DNA from 3 places in the Kitasatospora sp. NPDC057223 genome. Region 3 is predicted to be linked to each of the others. Evidence: riboswitches for the same ligand, from Rfam matches in the RefSeq annotation. Region 3 holds a riboswitch; each other region holds the start of a gene.
What was found. A riboswitch is a leader RNA that binds a small molecule or an ion and turns the genes downstream of it on or off. The one in region 3 is predicted to bind cyclic di-AMP.
Positions count from the first base shown of each region.

Region 1: it holds a riboswitch for cyclic di-AMP, as region 3 does, so the genes downstream of both, ACFUK0_RS04450 (peptidoglycan DD-metalloendopeptidase family protein) here and ACFUK0_RS05785 (M23 family metallopeptidase) in region 3, are expected to answer to the same signal.
Region 2: it holds a riboswitch for cyclic di-AMP, as region 3 does, so the genes downstream of both, ACFUK0_RS11065 (transglycosylase family protein) here and ACFUK0_RS05785 (M23 family metallopeptidase) in region 3, are expected to answer to the same signal.

Region 1 is NZ_JBHUWW010000006.1:100,642-107,189, reverse strand. It holds gene purB (adenylosuccinate lyase) at 1-457, shown strand, start outside; gene ACFUK0_RS04455 (MFS transporter) at 476-2,014, opposite strand; cyclic di-AMP (ydaO/yuaA leader) riboswitch at 2,318-2,494, shown strand; gene ACFUK0_RS04450 (peptidoglycan DD-metalloendopeptidase family protein) at 2,498-3,529, shown strand; gene ACFUK0_RS04445 (MDR family MFS transporter) at 3,661-5,781, opposite strand; gene ACFUK0_RS04440 (RidA family protein) at 5,926-6,414, opposite strand; gene ACFUK0_RS04435 (IclR family transcriptional regulator) at 6,532-6,548, opposite strand, start outside.
Region 2 is NZ_JBHUWW010000021.1:18,145-24,692, forward strand. It holds gene ACFUK0_RS11045 (SurA N-terminal domain-containing protein) at 1-96, shown strand, start outside; gene ACFUK0_RS11050 (MazG family protein) at 177-1,190, shown strand; gene ACFUK0_RS11055 (SDR family NAD(P)-dependent oxidoreductase) at 1,198-1,674, opposite strand; gene ACFUK0_RS11060 (cytochrome P450) at 1,771-3,126, shown strand; cyclic di-AMP (ydaO/yuaA leader) riboswitch at 3,337-3,509, shown strand; gene ACFUK0_RS11065 (transglycosylase family protein) at 3,515-4,396, shown strand; gene eno (phosphopyruvate hydratase) at 4,638-5,924, shown strand; gene ACFUK0_RS11075 (septum formation initiator family protein) at 6,037-6,540, shown strand; gene ACFUK0_RS11080 (DUF501 domain-containing protein) at 6,537-6,548, shown strand, end outside.
Region 3 is NZ_JBHUWW010000008.1:121,637-128,184, forward strand. It holds gene ACFUK0_RS05760 (SpoIIE family protein phosphatase) at 1-534, opposite strand, end outside; gene ACFUK0_RS05765 (PP2C family protein-serine/threonine phosphatase) at 606-1,766, opposite strand; gene ACFUK0_RS05770 (TetR/AcrR family transcriptional regulator) at 1,916-2,500, opposite strand; gene ACFUK0_RS05775 (alpha/beta fold hydrolase) at 2,532-3,353, opposite strand; gene ACFUK0_RS05780 (YiaA/YiaB family inner membrane protein) at 3,478-3,768, opposite strand; cyclic di-AMP (ydaO/yuaA leader) riboswitch at 4,002-4,163, shown strand; gene ACFUK0_RS05785 (M23 family metallopeptidase) at 4,176-5,036, shown strand; gene ACFUK0_RS05790 (hypothetical protein) at 5,080-6,012, opposite strand; gene ACFUK0_RS05795 (GNAT family N-acetyltransferase) at 6,047-6,548, shown strand, end outside.

The sequences.
Region 1 (6,548 bases), on a different contig from region 3:
CTCGGTGGTGCGCCGGGTCGCGCTGCCGGACGCGTTCTTCGCCTTCGACGGCCTGCTGGAGACCTTCCTGACGGTGCTCGACGAGTTCGGGGCCTTCCCCGCCGTGATCGAGGCCGAGCTCGACCGCTACCTGCCGTTCCTGGCGACCACCAAGGTCCTGATGGGCGCGGTGCGGGCCGGGGTCGGCCGGGAGACCGGGCACGAGATCATCAAGGAGCACGCCGTCGCGTCCGCGCTGGCGATGCGCGCCGGTGCCCGTGAGAACGAGCTGCTGGACCGCCTGGCCGCCGACGAGCGGATGCCGCTCGACCGGGCCGGGCTGGACGCGCTGCTCGCCGACCGGCTCTCCTTCACCGGTGCGGCGGGGGCGCAGGTCGCCGAGGTCGTGCGACGCATCGAGGCCGTCGCGGCCGCTCACCCGGAGGCCGCCAAGTACGCTCCGGGCGACATCCTCTGACGTTCCGTCAGGCCATGCTCAGGGTCCTGTCACCGTTCCGGTGGCGGGGCCCTGCGGCGTCTCGGGCCCTTCGTGCGCCGGGTGCCCCGGGTCGAGCGGAGGGGCGCCGGCCGTGCAGGCCCACTTCGCGTCGGGCTCGGACACCGGGTGGTCCGGCGCCAGGACGTTGCCGCGCACCGTGGCCAGCGCGATCAGCGAGCCGCCGGCCAGCAGGCCCGCGCAGATCAGCATCGCGGTGCGGAACGCCGAGTCCACCGCGGCGGGCACCCGGTAGGCGTCGCCGCTGAGGCCGGCCAGTGCGGGCAGCGCCGCCACGGCCAGCAGACCGGCCGCCCGGGCGGCCGCGTTGTTGACGCCGCTGGCGATCCCGGCCCGGCGGACCTCCACCGCCGCGAGCACGGTCGCCGTGAGCGGTGCCACCAGCAGGACCATCCCGCAGCCCATCACCGTGGTCGCGGGCAGCACGTCCGTCCAGTAGGAGGCGTCGGCGCCGATCCGCAGCATCAGCAGCACGCCGCAGGCGCAGAGCAGCGGCCCGACGGTGAGCGGCAGCCGGGGGCCGATCCGCTTGCCGAGCCGGCCGGCCCGGGCGGACAGCGCGAGCATCAGCACGGTGATCGGCAGCAGCGCGAGGCCGGAGGTCAGCGGGGTGAAGCCGGAGACCGTCTGGAGCTGCACCACCAGCAGGAAGAAGACGCCGCTGAACGCCGCGTACACGCAGAGCGTGACCAGGTTCACCGCCGTGAAGAGGCGGGAGGCGAACAGCTCCAGCGGCAGCATCGGCGCCGGGTGGCGGCGCTCGGTGGCGATGAACGCGGCGCCGAGCAGCAGCCCGGCGGCGCCCGACACCCAGACCCCGGGGGAGAGCCCTTCACCGGCCGCCGTCAGCGCGTACGTCACCCCGCCGAGCGCGAGCGCGGCCAGGACGGCGCCGCGGACGTCGAAGCTGCCGGTGGCGCTCTCGTCCCGGCTCTCCGGAACGTGCCGGCCGGCGACCGCCAGCACCACGGCGGCCAGCGGGACGTTCAGCAGGAAGATCCACCGCCAGCCGGGCCCGTCCACCAGCCAGCCGCCCAGGAACGGGCCGACCGCCGCCGCCACCCCGCCGAGGCCGGACCACAGGCCGACCGCCGCCGAGCGGTCGTCGGGCCGGAAGGTCGCCTGGAGCATCGCCAGCGAGCCGGGTGTGAGGAGTGCGCCGCCGATGCCCTGCAGCGCGCGCGCCGCGATGAGCACCCCGACGTTCGGCGCCGCGGCGCACAGGGCGGAGGCGGCGGCGAACCAGCAGACGCCGATCAGGAAGACCCGGCGCCGCCCGTAGCGGTCGCCCAGGGCGCCGCCGAGCAGGATCAGGCCGGCCAGGGTGAGCAGATAGGCGTTCAGGGTCCACTGCAGGGCGGCCAGCGAGGCGCCGAGATCCGCGCCGATCCTGGGCAGTGCGACGTTGACGACGGTGCCGTCGAGCATCGCCATGCTGGAGCCCAGGACGGTCGCCAGGATCACCCAGCGCCCCTGTGCGGTGCCGAGTGCCAAGGTGCCCGCGTCGTCGGTTCTCACGGCTCGATCCTGCGCCGGAGCGGGTGAAGTGACAAGGGTCACCGGCGGCGCGTCGGGGTGGTGGCTGAGCGTGCCGGGATATCCACGCAGGGCCGAGAAAGTGACCGGAGGGGGGTCGGCCGGTCGCTCAGCGGAGTTGATCCGTGCACATACTGCACAGCCGATCATTCGGAGAGTCACGGAATTCGATGGGATTCCCGTGAAATTCCGGGGCTAAACGTGATCGACATTGATTTGCCCGGCTTCATCAGCTTTGCTTCAGCGACTGCCCGGCCATGGTCCGGGTGGGCCCGCCGGGTGGAACGCCTAGTCCTGCCGCTGCCCGGAGGCTTCGAACAACTCTGTACGGCAGGAGTGGGGGACCCACAGGTAAGTCGCCGTCCCGGTCACCGGGACGGCTTGGGGTGAAGCCGCGCTTGCGGCCGGGCAACTCCAGCCCGAACCCGACAGCTCACCTCGCAGGCGTCGGAGAGGAAATACCCCATGTCCGCAATCACGAACCGTCTGCCGCGTCTGGCCCGTATCGGCATCGCCACCGGTGTGACCGGCGCCGTGCTCGCCCTTCCCCTGGTGACCGCCGTCAGCGCCCAGGCCCACACGGTGCCGGCCGCCAAGTCGCACTCGGCCGCCGTGACCGGCGCCACCAGCGTCGACGCCATCGCGGTGACCCAGAAGACCGCCGCCGTGGAGGCCGCCCCGGCCGCCCCGGCCGCCGCCCCCGCCGCTGCCGCGGTGGAGAGCTACAAGGTCCACGGCGGGGACACCCTGTCGAAGATCGCGGCCTCGCAGAACGTCACCGGCGGCTGGCACGCGCTGTACGACAACAACCGTGAGGTCATCGGCTCCAACCCGAACCTCATCTTCCCCGGCCAGAAGCTCGCGCTCGGCGCCAAGGCCGCCGCCCCGGCCGCCGAGGCCCCGAAGCCCGCCGCGCCGAAGACCTCCTCCGACTCCGCGCCGGCCAAGAAGGCCGCCCCGAGCGCCAAGGCGTCCGTGGCCCCGAAGGCCGCCGAGACCGCCAAGCCGGCCGCCCCCGCGACGAAGGCCCCGGCCGCCGCCGCGACCACCGCCGCCGCCGCGCCGAAGCCCGCCGCCGTGGCCAGCACCTCCGGCTACACCGCGCCGATCGCCGGCGTGAAGCTCGGCACCGCCTACGGCGTGGCCGGCTCCATGTGGTCCAGCGGCCACCACACCGGTGCCGACTTCGTCGCCGCCACCGGCACCCCGCTGAAGGCCATCGCCAACGGCACCGTGGTCAAGGCCGGCAACGGCGGCGCCTACGGCAACGAGGTCGAGATCAAGCTCGCCGACGGCAAGTACGCCCAGTACGCGCACCTGTCCTCGATCGGCGTCAAGGTCGGCCAGACCGTGACCGTCGGTCAGCAGATCGGCCTCTCCGGTGCGACCGGCAACGTGACCGGCCCGCACCTGCACTTCGAGGTCCGCACCGGCTCGGAGTACGGCTCGGACATCGACCCGATCGCGTACCTGCGCGCCCACGGTGTCAGCATCTGACACCTGGTCCCCCCACGTGACGGGCTGACCGTCGCACGGTGACCACGGCAGTACCTGCGGAAAACACCGGCCGGGCCGGCAGCGAACGCTCATCGCTGCGGGCCCGGCCAGTTTTGCGTTCCGTCCCGCCGTCAGACGGGCACCTTGTCCCGGTACGGTGCCTGGTCGTCCTCGAAGAGGCGGGCCGCGATGGACTCGACGGCGCGGTCGAGGCGGGCCCGGTCACCCGGATCGGTGACGTCCCAGTCGTCGAGGTGGCCGTCGATCCAGCGGCGCCACGCCTCGGCGAGCCGGTCGACCTCCTGCTGCCCGGCGGCCGTGAGACCGAGCCGCCCGCCGTCGCTCTCGGCGTAGCCGGCGCCGAGGGTCCGGTCGGCGGCGGGTTGCAGGACCTCGGGCGGCATGTGGTGCGCGGCGGCGATGGCGGCGAGCGAGGCCCCGCCCTGGAGGCGGTTGCGCCAGTAGATCTGACCGAGCATCCAGGCCTGGTCCGGCGTCACGGTGCTGCCGGAGTCGGCCAGCAGCTGCCGCCCGATCTCGGGCCGCCCCTTCGTGCGGCGCAGCACGTTGGCGAGGGCCCGCTCCAACTGCTTGTCGGCGTCCGCGCTGTCCGGTGCGCCGAAGCCCTCGCCCATGTCCGCGGCGCCGGCCCGGGCGCTGTCGCGCAGCGGCACCTCCTTGAGGAACCAGGCGACCACGAAGCCGACGACGGCGACCGGCACCACCCACTGGAAGACGTAGTTGATGGTGTCGGCGTACGCGTGGACGAACGGCAGGGCCGCCTCCTCGGGCAGCGCCTGCAGGCCGGCCGGGCTCTGGACCGCGGCCGGCGGGACGCCGGGCGACTGGGCGAAGGCCGCCTCCAGGTTCGGCCCGAGCTGGTTGTTGAACAGGGTGCCGAACACGGCCGTGCCGAAGGCGCTGCCGAGGGTGCGGAAGAAGGTCACGCCCGAGGTCGCGGTGCCCAGTTCGTGGTACGGGACGGTGTTCTGCACGGCGATGGTGAGCACCTGCATCGCCAGCCCGATCCCGAGGCCGAGGATGAACATGTAGAGCGACTCCAGCCACGCTCCGGTCGAGGGGCCCATCGTCGACATCAGGTAGAGGCCCACCGCCATCACCGCGGTGCCGAGGATCGGGAAGATCCGGTACCGCCCGGTGCGGCTGACCACGATGCCCGACAGCATCGATGTGCCGAGCAGGCCGACCACCATCGGCAGTGTCCGCACGCCCGAACCGGTGGCCGAGACGCCGTCCACGAACTGGAGGTACGTCGGCAGGTACGTCATCGCGCCGAGCATCGCGAAGCCGACGATGAAACTGAGGATCGAACAGACCGTGAAGACCGAGTTGCGGAAGAGGTGCATCGGCAGCATCGGCTCCGGCGCCCGCAGCTCCACGAGGACGAACGCCGTCAGCAGCACGGCCGACCCGACGAACAGGCCGATGATCGTCGCCGAACCCCAGGCGTACTCGTTGCCGCCCCACTCCAGCCCGAGCACCAGGCCGCACGCGCCGAGCGCGACCAGCACGATGCCGAGGTAGTCGATCACCGGCCGGACGGCCGCCTTCACCGCCGGGATCGAACGGGCCGCCATCACGATCATCACGGCCGCGATCGGGATGTTGACGTAGAAGCACCAGCGCCAGGACGCGTGGTCGGTGAACAGGCCGCCGAGCGTCGGGCCGACCACCGTGGTGACGCCGAACACGGCGCCCAGCGCGCCCTGGTACTTGCCGCGCTCGCGCAGCGGGATGACGTCGGCGATCAGCGCCATCGCGGTGACCATCAGCCCGCCGCCGCCGACCCCCTGGATCGCCCGGCCGATGATCAGCACCGTCATGCCGTTGGCCGCGCCGGAGACCACCGAGCCGACGATGAAGACGACCGCGCTGACCTGGAAGACGATCTTCCGGCCGAACAGGTCGCCGAACTTGCCGACCAGCACGGTGGCCACGGTCTCGGCCAGCAGATAGGCCGTCACCACCCAGGCCATGTGCCCGGCGCCGCCCAGGTCGGCGACGATCGTCGGCAGTGCGGTGGAGACGATCGTCTGGTCCAGGGCGGCCATCAGCATGCCGAGCACGATCGTGATGAACACGACGTTGGTCTGGCGGCGGCTCAGCGAGGGCGCTCCGGGCGCGGCGGGCGCGGTCACGGTGGTATCGGTCATGGGCCGGGCCTCCGGAGCAGGGTGCAGGTCGGTCCCAGCCTTCGGCCCGTGCGGCGGGTCCGCCACCGCTGGCGGCATCCGGGTGGCGGGCCGGACCAGGCGATGGACGTGCATGCGGACGTGGACGCGGACGACGCCGTGGACTCCGTCCAGCGCCCCGGGCCCGGCCGGACGGCCCCACAGCCGTCCGACCGGGCCCGTTGCCGGGGCCGTCGCCCGCCGTCAGCCGATGACGGCCTGGGCGTCGATCTCCACCAGCATCGGCTCCTGCGGCAGCTCGCAGAAGATCGTGGTGCGGCACGGCTTCACGCCGCCGGGCTTGATGTTCTCGTCGATGAACGCGGCGTACACCTCGTTCATCAGCGCGAAGTCGGAGCGCTTGGTGAGGTAGACGCGGAACATCACCACGTCCTCGACGGTGGCGCCGCCGGCCTCGACGATGGCCTTGACGTTCTCCAGCGTCCGCCGGGTCTGCGCCTTCACGTCGCCCGGGTACAGGTACTCGGCGGTCGCCGGGTCCTGCGGGCCCTGGCCGGACACCTGCAGGATCGGGCCCTTGCGGACGCCCTGGGAGAACATCCAGGCGGGGGCGGGGGCGCCGTCGGTGCGGATCTCGGCCTTGTCACTCATGTCGGGGTACTCGCTCATCTCGTCGTCGGTCGTGCAGGTCGTCGGGCAGAAAGGGTGATGGTGGTCGAGGGTGACGGCCATCAAAGGTGACGGTCGCCAAGGGTAGTGACCGTCAAATGTGGTGATTATCAAGAATTGCGGTCATCAAAGGCGGTAAATGGCGGAAGCTTCAAAGGCGGTAATGGCGGAAGGTGGTGGTCAATGGCGGGGGAGGT
Region 2 (6,548 bases), on a different contig from region 3:
CTGCACGTCCGGGTCAGCCCCCGGTACGGCAGGTGGGACGTGCAGCAGGTGGCCCTGCTGCCCGATCCGCCCGGCGGTACCGCGCTGGTTCGCTGACGGGCCCCGGGGCTGCACCGTCCCGGGCCTCGCCCCGGACGCCGTCCCGGGCGAGGCGCCGGGGCAGGTAGGTTCGGAGCGTGACCACTTCTGCACCCGCCCCGAAGCTGATCCTGCTCACCACCACCCACCGGGTCGCCCCCGGCCTGCTCTCCTGGCCGGCCTGGGAGGCGCTGCGCGGCGCCGACCGGGTGCTCGCGGCGGACGAGGCGCACCCGCAGCTGCCGGCGGTGCGCCAGGCGGGTGTCGAGGTGGAGCTCGTCGAGCGCGGGACGGCTCCGGCGCTGGCCCGCCTGCTGGTCGGCGGCGACCGGCCGGTCACCGTCTGGCTGGGCAGTCCGGACGGCGATCCTGGGCTGACGGACGCACTGGCCAGGCTCGCCGTCGAGGAGGCGGGGGCGGTGCCGGAGATCGAGCTGCTGCCCGGCTCGTACGACCTGCCGGGCGCGCGGCTGCTCGACCTGGCCTCGGTGATGGACCGGCTGCGTTCGCCCGGCGGCTGCCCCTGGGACGCCGAGCAGACCCACGAGTCGCTGGTGAAGTACCTGGTCGAGGAGTCCTTCGAGCTGGTCGAGGCGATCGAGGAGGGCGATCGGGAGACGCTCCGAGAGGAGCTCGGCGACGTCCTGCTACAGGTGTTCTTCCACTCCCGGATCGCCGAGGAGCACCCGGAGGACCCGTTCTCCGTCGACGACGTGGCGGGGGACATCGTCGAGAAGCTGATGTACCGCCACCCGCACGTGTTCGGCGACGTCGAGGCCGGGGGATCGGCCGAGGTCGAGGCGAACTGGGAGCAGCTGAAGGCCGCCGAGAAGCAGCGCGAGTCGGTCCTGGACGGCGTGCCGGCCGGGCTGCCGGCGCTGGCGTACGCGGCGAAGCTGGTCTCCCGGGTGCGCCGGGCGGGCTTCACCGGCGTGCCGGACGCGCCGTACGAGCTGCCGGCGGAGCTGACCGCGGAGTCGGCGGGCGTGCTGCTGCTCGCGCTGGCGCAGCGGGCGCACGACGCGGGCGTGGACGTGGACGCCGCACTCCGGGCGGCGGCGCGCGGCTACCGCCGCGAGGTGCGGGTGGCGGAGGGCCTGGGCACGGACTGACCGGAGGTCAGGCGACCTGTGCCCGGTCGGCGGAGCGGCGCTGCTGCGGGATGACCTCGCTGATCGCCTCGCCGACGAGGGCGAGCAGCTCGGCGAGGCGGCCGAGCTGGTCGGGGAGGTCGAGGAGGTCGGCGAGCGGGACGATCCGCTCGCCGTCCGGGCCGGCCACGCAGAACAGGTCGATCCGGCCGAGGTGCTTCTCCGCGGTGTCCACCAGGGCGGCCACGTCGCTCGGGCGGTGGATGTCGCCGCACACGCCGACCACGGGGCAGCCCGGGCGGTCCAGCTCGGCCGCGAGGTCCTCGGCCCGGTTGGGGTGCTGGTCGGCGATGAGCACTCCGGCGGCTCCGGCGGCGGTGAACCGGCGGGCCAGATCGGCCCCCGAACCGCCGTCGAGTACCGCGATGACCACCACTGCCCCGGCTACCCGCATGGCGCGCTCCTCCTCTGTGGGCGACTCCGCACCGGCGCCCACCAAAGACATGTCGGAGGATCGTAGGCACGTCACGACCCTCCGCAACAGGGATTACCCACCAGGTGACCAGGCTCACGCCTCCTGGCCACCGGATACCGTCGGGACATGCCTGATCAGCCGTATGCCACCCAGCCGCCCGCCGGCCCGGACGCCCAGTCGGACACCCGTCCGGACGCCTGCCCGAACACCCGTCCGGACGCCCAGCCCCCGCTGTTCACGTGGGAGTTCGCCGCCGACCCGTACCCCGCGTACGCGTGGCTGCGCGAGCACGCGCCCGTGCACCGCACCACGTTGCCGAGCGGGGTGGACGCCTGGCTGGTCACCCGGTACGCGGACGCCCGGCAGGCGCTGGCCGACGGCCGGCTGTCCAAGAATCCGGCCCACCACAGCGAGCAGGCCCACCGGACGGGCCGGGTCGGCATCCCGGGCGAGCGCAGCGCGGACCTGATGACGCACCTGCTGAACATCGACCCGCCGGACCACACCCGCCTGCGGCGGCTGGTCTCCAAGGCGTTCACGCCGCGCCGGGTCGCCGAGTTCGAGCCGAGGGTGCAGCAGCTGACCGACCGGCTGATCGACTCCTTCGCGGCGCGCGGCTCGGCCGACCTGATCCACGAGTTCGCCTTCCCGCTCCCCATCTACGCGATCTGCGACCTGCTGGGGGTGCCGCCGGAGGACCAGGACGACTTCCGGGACTGGGCGGGCATGATGATCCGGCACGGCGGCGGCCCGCGCGGCGGGGTGGCCCGCGCGGTGAAGCGGATGCGCGCCTACCTGCTGGAGCTGATCCACCGCAAGCGGGCGGACCTCGGTGACGACCTGATCTCGGGGCTGATCCGGGCCAGCGACCACGGCGAGCACCTGAACGAGAACGAGGCCGCGGCGATGGCCTTCATCCTGCTCTTCGCGGGCTTCGAGACGACCGTGAACCTGATCGGCAACGGCCTGTACGCCCTGCTCGGGCACCCGGAGCAGCGGGCGCTGCTGCAGGAGTCGGTGGCGGCGGGGGAGACCGCGCTGCTCGGCACCGCGGTGGAGGAGCTGCTGCGGTACGACGGGCCGGTGGAGATGGCCACCTGGCGGTTCGCCACCCGGCCGCTGTCGATCGGCGGCGTGGACATCCCGGTGGGCGATCCCGTCCTGGTGGTGCTGGCGGCGGCCGACCGCGACCCGGCGCGGTTCGCGGACGAGAACGTGCTCGACCTCGCCCGCAAGGACAACCCGCACCTGGGCTTCGGCCACGGTATCCACTACTGCATCGGCGCGCCGCTGGCCCGGCTGGAGGGGCAGGCCGCGCTCGCCACCCTGCTGACCCGGCTGCCCGACCTGCGGCTCGCCGCGGACCCGGCGGAGTTGCGCTGGCGGGGTGGCCTGATCATGCGTGGGCTGCGCGCGCTTCCGGTCGAATTCACGCCCGAGGAGGCTTCGGGAGAGGTGCCGGATCCGGCCGCGACACTCTGACGGCGTGTCGAACATGTCTGATCACAGGTGGTCAGAAGGCGCATCAATGCGGACATATGGGCGTGGTTAGTGGACGAAACAGGGGCTGTCGTAATTTCCGCGTGATGTCTGCGATATGAGCTTGTGATTGATGTGAGGATCTGTCTACTCTCCCTGCAGTTCGCAGCTGCGAGCCCCGAGTGCGGAACGCCGAGTCCTGCCCGCCGCACATCCGGGAAACCGACCAGACCCTCGGGCAGGGGCGGGGGACCCACGATTTTCTGCCGTTTCCCCACGGCTTGGGGTGAAGCCACCGAGGCGGGAAGAAACCTTCCGCCCGACGTGGCCGGGCCATCTCCGGTCCGAACCCGACAGCTCACCTCGCAGGCGTGCGGAGAGGGACATCCTCATGCTGTTCGTTGGTAACGGTCGTCACCGTCGTCGTACCCAGGCCGAGAAGGTCATCGCCGTAGCGGGCGTGGCCGGCGTAGGCCTCGCGATGCCGCTCCTCGCCGCCACCGGCGCCCAGGCCGCGCCGGTCTCCGTCTGGGACAAGGTCGCCCAGTGCGAGAGCGGCGGGAACTGGAGCATCAACTCCGGCAACGGGTACTACGGCGGACTGCAGTTCAGCCAGAGCACCTGGAAGTCCTTCGGCGGCGGCGCGTACGCCGCCCAGGCGCACCAGGCCAGCAAGGGCCAGCAGATCGCCGTCGCGGAGAAGGTCCTCGCCTCGCAGGGGCCGGGCGCCTGGCCGGTCTGCTCGCGCAAGGCCGGTCTGGCGAAGGGCGGCCCGGCCGCCCAGGCCGACACCGCCGACTCCTCGTCCGACTCCTCCTCCGACTTCCGGCCGGCCGCCGCGACCGCGCCGAAGGCGGCGCAGCCCAAGGCGGCCCAGCCGCAGGCCCCGTCGAAGCCCGCCCAGCAGAGCGCGGCGGATCCGGACGAGGAGGCGGGCCGGGCCCCCGACTTCGGCGGCCGGGCCGGCTGGGACGCCGACGACAAGGTGTTCTGGTACCAGGACAACGGCGACTGGTACTGGACCAGCCACCAGAGCGTCTACGAGCAGTTCGCGCCCGCGGCCCGTACCGCGCAGGCCGCCCCTGCCGCCGCCCCTGCCGCGGCCCCGGCCGGTCCGGCCGCCTACACCGTCCGGCCCGGGGACACCCTCGGCACCATCGCCGGCGCCCAGGGCGTGGCCGGCGGCTGGGGCGCGCTCTACGACGGGAACCGCTCCGTCGTCGGCGCCGACCCCGACCTCATCATTCCCGGCCAGGTGCTGAACCTCGGCTGAGCCGCGAGCGGCGGGGCCGTGCCGTGCTTGTCCGGTACGGCCCCTTTCGCTCGTCTCTGGGTGCAATCCGTCGGGCATCCAGGTGAACTACCGGCGAGTAGCGCGGTCACACGCTGAGACGGGACGTAGGTCGACGTGGCCCTGCGAGCCCGGGCGGTTAGGCTCTGGTCGTAACGACTCCGCAATCATCCGCAGACACCACAACAGTCCGCGGGTACCTGCTTCCACTAGGAGATGCCTCGTGCCGTCCATTGATGTCGTCGTAGCCCGTGAGATTCTCGACTCGCGTGGCAACCCCACGGTCGAGGTCGAGGTCGGTCTCGATGACGGCAGCACCGGCCGCGCCGCCGTCCCGTCCGGTGCCTCGACCGGCGCCTTCGAGGCGCTGGAGCTGCGTGACGGTGACAAGAACCGCTACTTCGGCAAGGGCGTCGAGAAGGCCGTCCTCGCCGTCATCGAGCAGATCGGCCCGGAGCTGGTCGGCTACGACGCCACCGAGCAGCGCCTGATCGACCAGGCCATGCTCGACCTGGACGCCACCCCGGACAAGTCCTCGCTCGGCGCCAACGCCATCCTCGGCGTCTCGCTCGCCGTCGCGCACGCCGCCTCCGAGGCCTCGGACCTGCCGCTGTTCCGCTACCTGGGCGGCCCGAACGCGCACGTCCTGCCCGTCCCGATGATGAACATCCTCAACGGCGGCTCGCACGCGGACTCCAACGTCGACATCCAGGAGTTCATGATCGCTCCGATCGGTGCGGAGTCCTTCTCCGAGGCCGTCCGCTGGGGCGTCGAGGTCTACCACACGCTCAAGGGCGTGCTGAAGGAGCGCGGCCTCTCCACCGGCCTGGGCGACGAGGGCGGCTTCGCCCCGAACCTGGACAGCAACCGCGAGGCGCTCGACCTCATCGTCGAGGCCATCAAGAAGGCCGGCTACGTGCCCGGCAAGGACGTCGCGCTGGCGCTGGACGTCGCCGCCTCCGAGTTCTACAAGGACGGCGCCTACCAGTTCGAGGGCAAGGGCCTCACCTCGGCCGAGCTCATCGACTACTACGCCGACCTGGTCGCCTCGTACCCGCTGGTCTCGATCGAGGACCCGCTGGACGAGCAGGACTGGGACGGCTGGAAGGCCATGACCGTCAAGCTCGGCGACAAGGTCCAGCTGGTCGGTGACGACCTGTTCGTCACCAACCCCGTCCGCCTCGCCAAGGGCATCGAGACCGGCACCGCCAACGCGCTGCTGGTCAAGGTCAACCAGATCGGTTCGCTCACCGAGACCCTGGACGCCGTCGAGCTGGCCCAGCGCAACGGCTACCGCTGCATGATGTCGCACCGCTCCGGCGAGACCGAGGACGTCACCATCGCCGACCTCGCCGTCGCCACCAACTGCGGCCAGATCAAGACCGGCGCCCCGGCCCGCTCCGAGCGCGTCGCCAAGTACAACCAGCTGCTGCGCATCGAGGAGATCCTCGACGACGCCGCCGAGTACGCGGGCCGCGGCGCGTTCCCGCGCTTCAAGCACGAGGGCTGAGCCCGCCGCGGGGGCCGAGTCCCCGCCGCATCGCCTGCCTGACCGGTGCCCCGGCTCCCACCCCGTAGGGTGGAGGCCGGGGCACCGGCGCGACCAGGAGGGGTGACGGGACATGGCAGGCTGGAAGATTCCGGGCTTCGCGGGGCGTCCGCGCTTCACGAGCCGGGCGACCGTCCTCGTCCTGGTGCTCTGCTCGCTGGTGGCGATCCTCGCCTATCCCACCCGGCAGTTCATCTCCCAGCGCTCCGAGATCTCCGCCCAGCGGGCCAGGGCCGAACACGCCAGGCAGCAGGTCGAGGAACTCCGCCGGGAGAAGGCCCGCTGGCAGGACCCTGAGTTCGTCAAGGCGCAGGCGCGGGCCCGGCTGCACTACGCGATGCCGGGGGAGACCCCGTACATCTCGGTGGACCCGACGGCGGCCGCCAAGGCCTCGGCCGGTCCGGCCGCCGGCGCCCCGCCCGGTTCGGCGGCCGCCGGCCCGGCGACGCCCGCCAAGCCCTGGTACGCGAGCGTCTGGGACTCCGTCGACGCCGCCGACGCCGCGCCCGCCGGCACCACCGCCCTTGCCCCCGTTGTTGCCCCCGCCCCCGCCCCCGCTAGAGACAGCTCCCCATGACCACTGAG
Region 3 (6,548 bases):
GTGGGCGCAGGCGGCGCCGATCGTCTCCAGGACGTCCAGGTCGCGCCGGGGCACGGTGCCGCGGTGCGCGAGGGCGAGGGCGAGGGTGCCGACCGGCTGCTCGTCCACGATCATCGGCAGCGCCACCAGGGCGACCATGCCGGTGCCCATGCCGGTGTTGCGGTTGGGGTAGTCGATGCTGGTGCGCTCGGGGCTGAGCAGGTAGGGGCGGCGCAGCCGCAGGGCCATCGCGGCGGGCAGGTCGCTGTCGGCGTCGACGGTGCCGTAGCGCTCGTGCGCCCAGTCGGGCAGGCCGTGGGAGGCGGTCAGCCGGAGCATGCCGGCGGGATCGAGCAGGTAGAGGGCGCTGCCCTCGCCGGTGATCCAGGCCGGGCCCTCGGCGAGGACGGTGCCGAGCAGCTCGCCCGCGCTGGAGCACTGCAGCAGCAGCCGGACGCAGCGCATGGCACTGCGGGTGCCGGTGGCGGCGAGGGGGGTCCCGTTCTCGCCGGCGGCCGGCGGGGAGGGAGGGAACCACGGGGAGGTCAGGTCCATCGGGCTACCCGGCCTTTCCGTTCTGCGAGGGGTGCGGGCTTATGGCATACGTAATTGTTTATCCTATTTGCTCAGGGGTGGAATGGTGGTCCGAGACGCCGGACCATGACGAGAGTCCGGTCGTCGGGCACGTCCCTGGCCACCGCCCGCAGCAGCCGCCCCGCCGGGCTGCCGTCCGCGCGCGGCAGCCGCAGCACCGGCTCGGCCGCGGTCAGCAACCGCCCTATCCCGGTGTCGATGTCCTGGCCGGGCACCTCCACCAGCCCGTCGCTGTACAGCAGCAGCGAGTCACCGAGGGCCAGCCGTCCGTGCGTCTCCGGATAGGGACTGCCGGCCAGCAGCCCGAGCGCGGGCCCGCCCTCGCCGCCGAGCAGCCAGCTGCCGCCGCGCGCCGGGGTGTAGTGCGCGGGCGGCGGGTGACCGGCGTTGAACAGCCGGTAGTGCCCGCTGGCCGGCCGCAGTGCCAGGTGGACGGCCGTGGCGAACTCGTCCTCCCAGCCCAGCCCGACCAGGTAGTCGTTCGCGGCGGGCAGGAAGGCCTCCGCCGGTACCGAGCCGAGCAGCATCGCGAACGCGCCCGAGAGGTGCATCGAGCGCGCGGCGGCCCGGCTGCCCTTGCCGGAGACGTCCACCAGGACGACCTCCAGCAGATCCTGGTCGGGCCGGTGCGAGCAGAGCAGGAAGTCGCCGGAGAACGAGTTGCCGCCGACCGGCGCGAGGGCCCGGTCGAAGTGCCAGTCCAGCAGCCGGTCCGGCAGCCGGCCCAGCGCCCGGGTGTGCTCGGCCAGCTCCAGCAGCATCGAGTCGCCGCGCAGCCCGCGCAGGCCGAGCCGGTTGCGGAACCGCGAGGTCAGCAGGCCGAAGCCGGCGGTGCAGGCCAGCACCGCGGTGACCGCCACCCGCACCCCGTGCGGCTCCGCCAGCAGGCCGCTGAGCAGGCTGCCGGCCAGGACGGCGGAGGTCAGCACCAGCTGGCGGCCCGTCCGCAGCACCGTGCAGCCGGCCACCAGCGGGAGGACGAGCGAGGACGGCGGCCAGCTACCGGGCAGTGCGATGGACATCGTGCTGAACAGGGCGGCCGACACCAGCAGCAGGAGCAGCGCGTCCCGCTCCGCGCCCGGGTCACCGTCCAGCAGGCGGTTGCCCCAGCGGCCGAACGGGCCCCGGCGCAGCACGCGGGACCAGCGCCCCCGGCCCGGCCGGTGTCCGGCTGCCTCCTTCGGTGCGGACACCTCGACCTCCCCCGGGGTCGGGAGGTCACCCGTGCTGACCACCCGTTGGAGCAGTCAATCTAACGCCATACGGGTGTTCGGTCCTGGCAGGACGCGGGGCCCACGGCGCCGGACGCAGGCCGGGGCGGCCCGCGGATCCGCCGCCGGGCTCAGCCCTCCGGCGCGGCGGCCTTCGGCCAGGCCCGCAGGCCGCCGGTCAGCATCCCGATCAGCCGCGCCTGGGTCACCGCGGGGTCCTCGGCCAGCTGGAACGCGCCCGCGATCGACAGCGAGGCGAAACCGTGCGCCACCGAGCGCACCGTCCGGGCCGCGTGGATCACCTCCCGGTCCGGCAGCCCGTAGTCGTGCAGCACCGCGACGATCACGCCGACCAGCTCGGCCGCCGCCCGGGTCAGCTCGTCGTCGGGCTGCGGGGCCTGCGGCAGCGAGCTGTAGCGGTGCGGGTACTCCGTGGCGTACGCGTGGTAGGCGCGGAGGACCGCCTCGACCGCCTCGTCGCCGCTGCGCCCGAGGGCGGCGCGGGCGAGCCGGGCGCCGAGCTCCTCGGTGACCCGGACGGCGACCAGGCGGCGCAGTTCGGCGAGGCCGCCGGCGACGTGCTTGTAGAGGGAGGGGGTCGCGACGCCCGCCCGGGCGGCGACGGCGGCCAGGGTCAGGGCATCGGGGCCCTGCTCGTCGATCAGGCCGAGGGCGTGGGTGACGACGCTGTCCGGGGTCAGTCCGACGCGTGGCATGGGGGTCTCCGCTGCGGGGTGGTGAGGGGGCTCAGGCGAGGTCGGCGAGGAAGCCGAGCAGGGCGTCGGCGGTGGCCTGCGGACGCTCCACCATCAGGTAGTGCCCGGCGCCCTCGACGATCACCTTACGGGCGTGCAGCGCGGCGGCCTGGCGGTCGGCGACCAGCTCGGGCCTGGGGAAGTCGGGGTCCTTGCCGCCCATCACGACGAGTGCCGGGCAGGTCACGGCGGCGCTCCAGCCGACCGGCGCGGAGTCGCCGGTGACGTAGCCGCGGGTGGCCTGCTTGCGGCCGGGGGTGCGCAGGGCGGCGACCAGCCCGGCGCGGTACTCCTCGAAGCCGGCGGGCTTGGTCGGGAAGGCCAGCTTCTGGTACATCCCCCAGGTGCTGGGCAGGTGCACGAAGGCCGCGCCCATCACCTTCATCAGGACCTTCATGACGGCGTTCGGCGCGGGGCTCTCGACGAAGGCGGCGAGCAGGGCGATCCCGGCGACCCGCTCGGGGGCCAGCCCGGCGAGCCTCACCACGGTGGCCCCGGTGTAGGAGTGGCCGGCCAGGACGGCGCGCTCGATGCCGAGGTGGTCGAGCAGGGCCAGGGCGTCGTCGGCGAGCGCGGCGGGGGAGTAGTCGTCCCAGGCGATCGAGGAGTCGCCGAAGCCGCGCACGTCCAGGGTGATCACCCGGTGGCCCGCCGCGGCCAGCAGCGGGCGGACGTCCCGGTAGACGCTGCGCGGGACCATCATGCCGGGCAGCAGCAGGACGGGGGCGCCGGTGCCGTGCCCGGTGTCGTCGAAGGCGAGCCGGCCGCCGGGGACGTCGAGGTACTGGGTGGCGGGAGCGGTGGTCTGGGACATCGCGGGCCTCCTTGGCCTGGGCCTTGCCTTGGCGGTGCTGTCGGCGACCTGCCGATAGCCATAAAGCTAAGGCTAATAGCCTTAGCCGTCAAGGGATGCCCGCGACGGCGCGCCGATTCGGCCGTCAGATTCCCTCGACCCTGAACGGGTCGTGCTCCGCCAGCAGCTTCTCCAGCCGCGCCTGGTCGACCCGGGTGACGATCTCGGTGCTCTCCTGCCGGTCCCTGATCACCTTGGCCAGGGTGAACGAGGAGGTGACCGTGTACAGCAGGCCGACGGCGAGGAAGGCCCTCATCCAGGAGCTGACCGGCAGGTAGGCGATCCCGACCGCGAGGGCCGTGGCGGAGAGGGCGAAGGACAGCACGGCCTGGGCGTAGTACGCCGCCGTGGTACGCGACTGCATCGGGGTGCTCATGTCGTCAGGATGGCCAACTGTCGTGCGCCGCACATGAGTACGAGTACTCAGATTCGAGAGCTGTTCGTCGACAGATGCTCACGATCCGTAGTGCCGACCGATGAGAACCATGCCAAACCGCCCATTTTGACCCTTAGAAATGTGACTCCGCACCACGAATGGCTTGGAATCAGGGGCTCCTAGGATTAACGTTTGATAACGCAGCGCGGTCGGCAACGCCGTACCAACGGCACCGTGCGCCTGCGCCTAATCCCCAAGACCCGCCCTGTGGGGCGTGTCGGGGAGCCGGGGAACCACCGTTCCTTGGGGTGAATCGGCCAGGCCCAGGCCCGGCCGTAGGAGACCTTCCTGCTCCGAACCCGTCAGCTAACCCGGTAGGCGCGAAGGAAGGAAAGGAGCGCGCCTCCGTGGCGTCGACGCACTCTCCGGCATACCCGTCCGGCTCCCAGGCCGGCACCCAGCTGCTCGACCACCCGTGGCCCCCGGCCCACGGCGGCACGTACGGCGCGGCCCCCGACGGCGCGGCCGCCCACCAGCCCGCCGACGCCAACCGCCACCGGATGCCCCGTCAGTCCCGCGGCACCGGTCCGCTGCTCGGCGTCACCGCGATGGCCGCCACCCTCGGCGCCACCGGCTTCGCCTCCGCGACCCCCGCCGCCGCACCGGCCGTCGCCTCGCCCGACGAGACCCCCGTGCTCTCCGCCGACCCCGGTCTCGCGCTCGCCGCCCGCATCCAGTTGCAGGCCGACAGCCAGCGCACCGCCGCCGAGGAGACTGCCCGCCTTCAGGCCGCCAAGGAGGCCGAGACCAAGCGCGCCGCCCAGCAGCAGGAGGCCGACCGGGCCGCCGCGGCCGCCGAGAAGGCCAAGCTCGCCGCCGTCCAGCTGCCGGTGCGCGACTACCACCTCTCCGCGCACTACGGCCAGAGCGCCTCCTACTGGGCCCACCTGCACACCGGCCTCGACTTCGCCGCCTCCACCGGCACCCCCGTGTACGCGGTCGGCGCCGGCAGCATCACCTCGGCCGGCTGGTCCGGCTCGTACGGCTACCGGATCATCCAGACCCTGCCCGACGGCACCGAGATCTGGTACTGCCACCTCTCCGCGATCCTCCGCGCCTCCGGCAAGATCGTTCCCGGTCAGCAGATCGGCCGGGTCGGCGCCACCGGCAACGTGACCGGCCCGCACCTGCACGTCGAGGTCCGCCCCGACGGCGGCGCCCCCGTCGACCCGGAGACCTGGTTCGAGCAGCGCGGCGTCAACCCCTGACGGCTGCCGCCCGCCCCGGCCGCCGCCGGGGCGGGGCGGCCCGTCAGTCCTGCGGCTCCTGCCCGGCCGCTTGTTCCTCCACGGTTTCCTCCACGGCTTCCTCCTCCGGTGGGAACTGCGCCAGGTAGGCGTCGATCTCGTCCTGGCCCGGCTCCGGGGCGAGGTCCAGGTACTCGGTGGCCAGGAGTTCCGGCAGGCCGGGCACCGTCCACCCGCCGAACAGCTCCAACGCCTCGGCCACCACCGCCGCCTCGAACGAGGCCGGGTCGCCGGCGAGCTCGGCCGGCATCGGCAGGCCCAGGGCGTTGGCGTCCGCCAGGTTGCGGTAGCTGCGCTGCATCAGGCCGTTCTCCAGCATCAGCCGGGCGCCGTCGGTGGCCATCGCCACGGAGAGCATCCGGGCCGGGCCCCAGCCGCCGTCGACGTCCACCCGGTCGAGGGTGCCGGTGTCCTCCAGGGCCTCGTACACGGCCACCCGGTCCTCCGGGGTCAGGTCGCGGAACCAGTCGAGCCAGCCGCGGACGGCCTCCGGGTCGTGCTCGTCCACGCCGTCCGCGCGCAGCAGCAGGGTGTAGAGCCGGGGCCAGGTCACCAGATCGGCCCGGTGCAGCAGGCCGGCCGCGACCTCGCCCTGCCAGCGGGCCTCGGCCTGGAGCCGCTCGTAGCGCTTGGCGTTGAGCCGCTTGGCGGCCCGCTGATGGTCGATCAGCAGCTCGACGGCGGCGCCGTAGGCCAGCGGGTCCTCGCCGGGGGCGGGCTGGACGTACAGGTAGAGCCGCTCGTACAGCAGGTGTTCGACCGCCGCCGAGGTCAGCTCCGGCCAGCCGTCGTGCAACCTGGCGCCGCCCAGCTCCAGCAGCGCCAGGACCGCCCGCAGCGGGCCCTCGGCCACCGGCTCGCGGCCCTCGGCCGCCGCCCAGGCGAGGAGTTCGGCGGTCCGGGTACGGGGAGTGAGCCGCAGGTCATCGTGGTCCATGTGACGTACCGTAGCCGCTGTACCGTTGGCAGACATGGTCCCCGTACTGCTCACCGGCCCGCGCCTGCTCATCCGCGAGTTCCACCACACCCCCGGCGACGTCGACGCGCTGCACGCCGTGTTCGGGGACGCCGAGACGGCGCGCTACCTCCCGTTCGAGCCGCGTGACCGGGAGACCTGCGCCGACCAGATCGAGCTCTACCTCGAAGAGGCGGAGAAGGTCCCGCGCACCACCTACCGCCTCGCCGTCGTCCGGCACGAGGACGGCGAGGACTCCGCGCCGATCGGCAACGCCGTCCTCGGCGTCGAGCCGCAGCGCGCCGGGTTCCTCGGGTACGCGCTGCGGCGCGACACCTGGGGCCACGGGTACGCGGGCGAGGTCACCCAGCTGCTCTGCGGGCTCGGCTTCGCCACCCTCGGCCTGCACCGGCTCGCCGCCCGGGTCGACCCGGCCAACACCGCCTCCTCCCGGGTGCTCACCAGGGCCGGGTTCCAGCTGGAGGGCCGGATCCGGCACGACCTCCACCTGCGCGGCG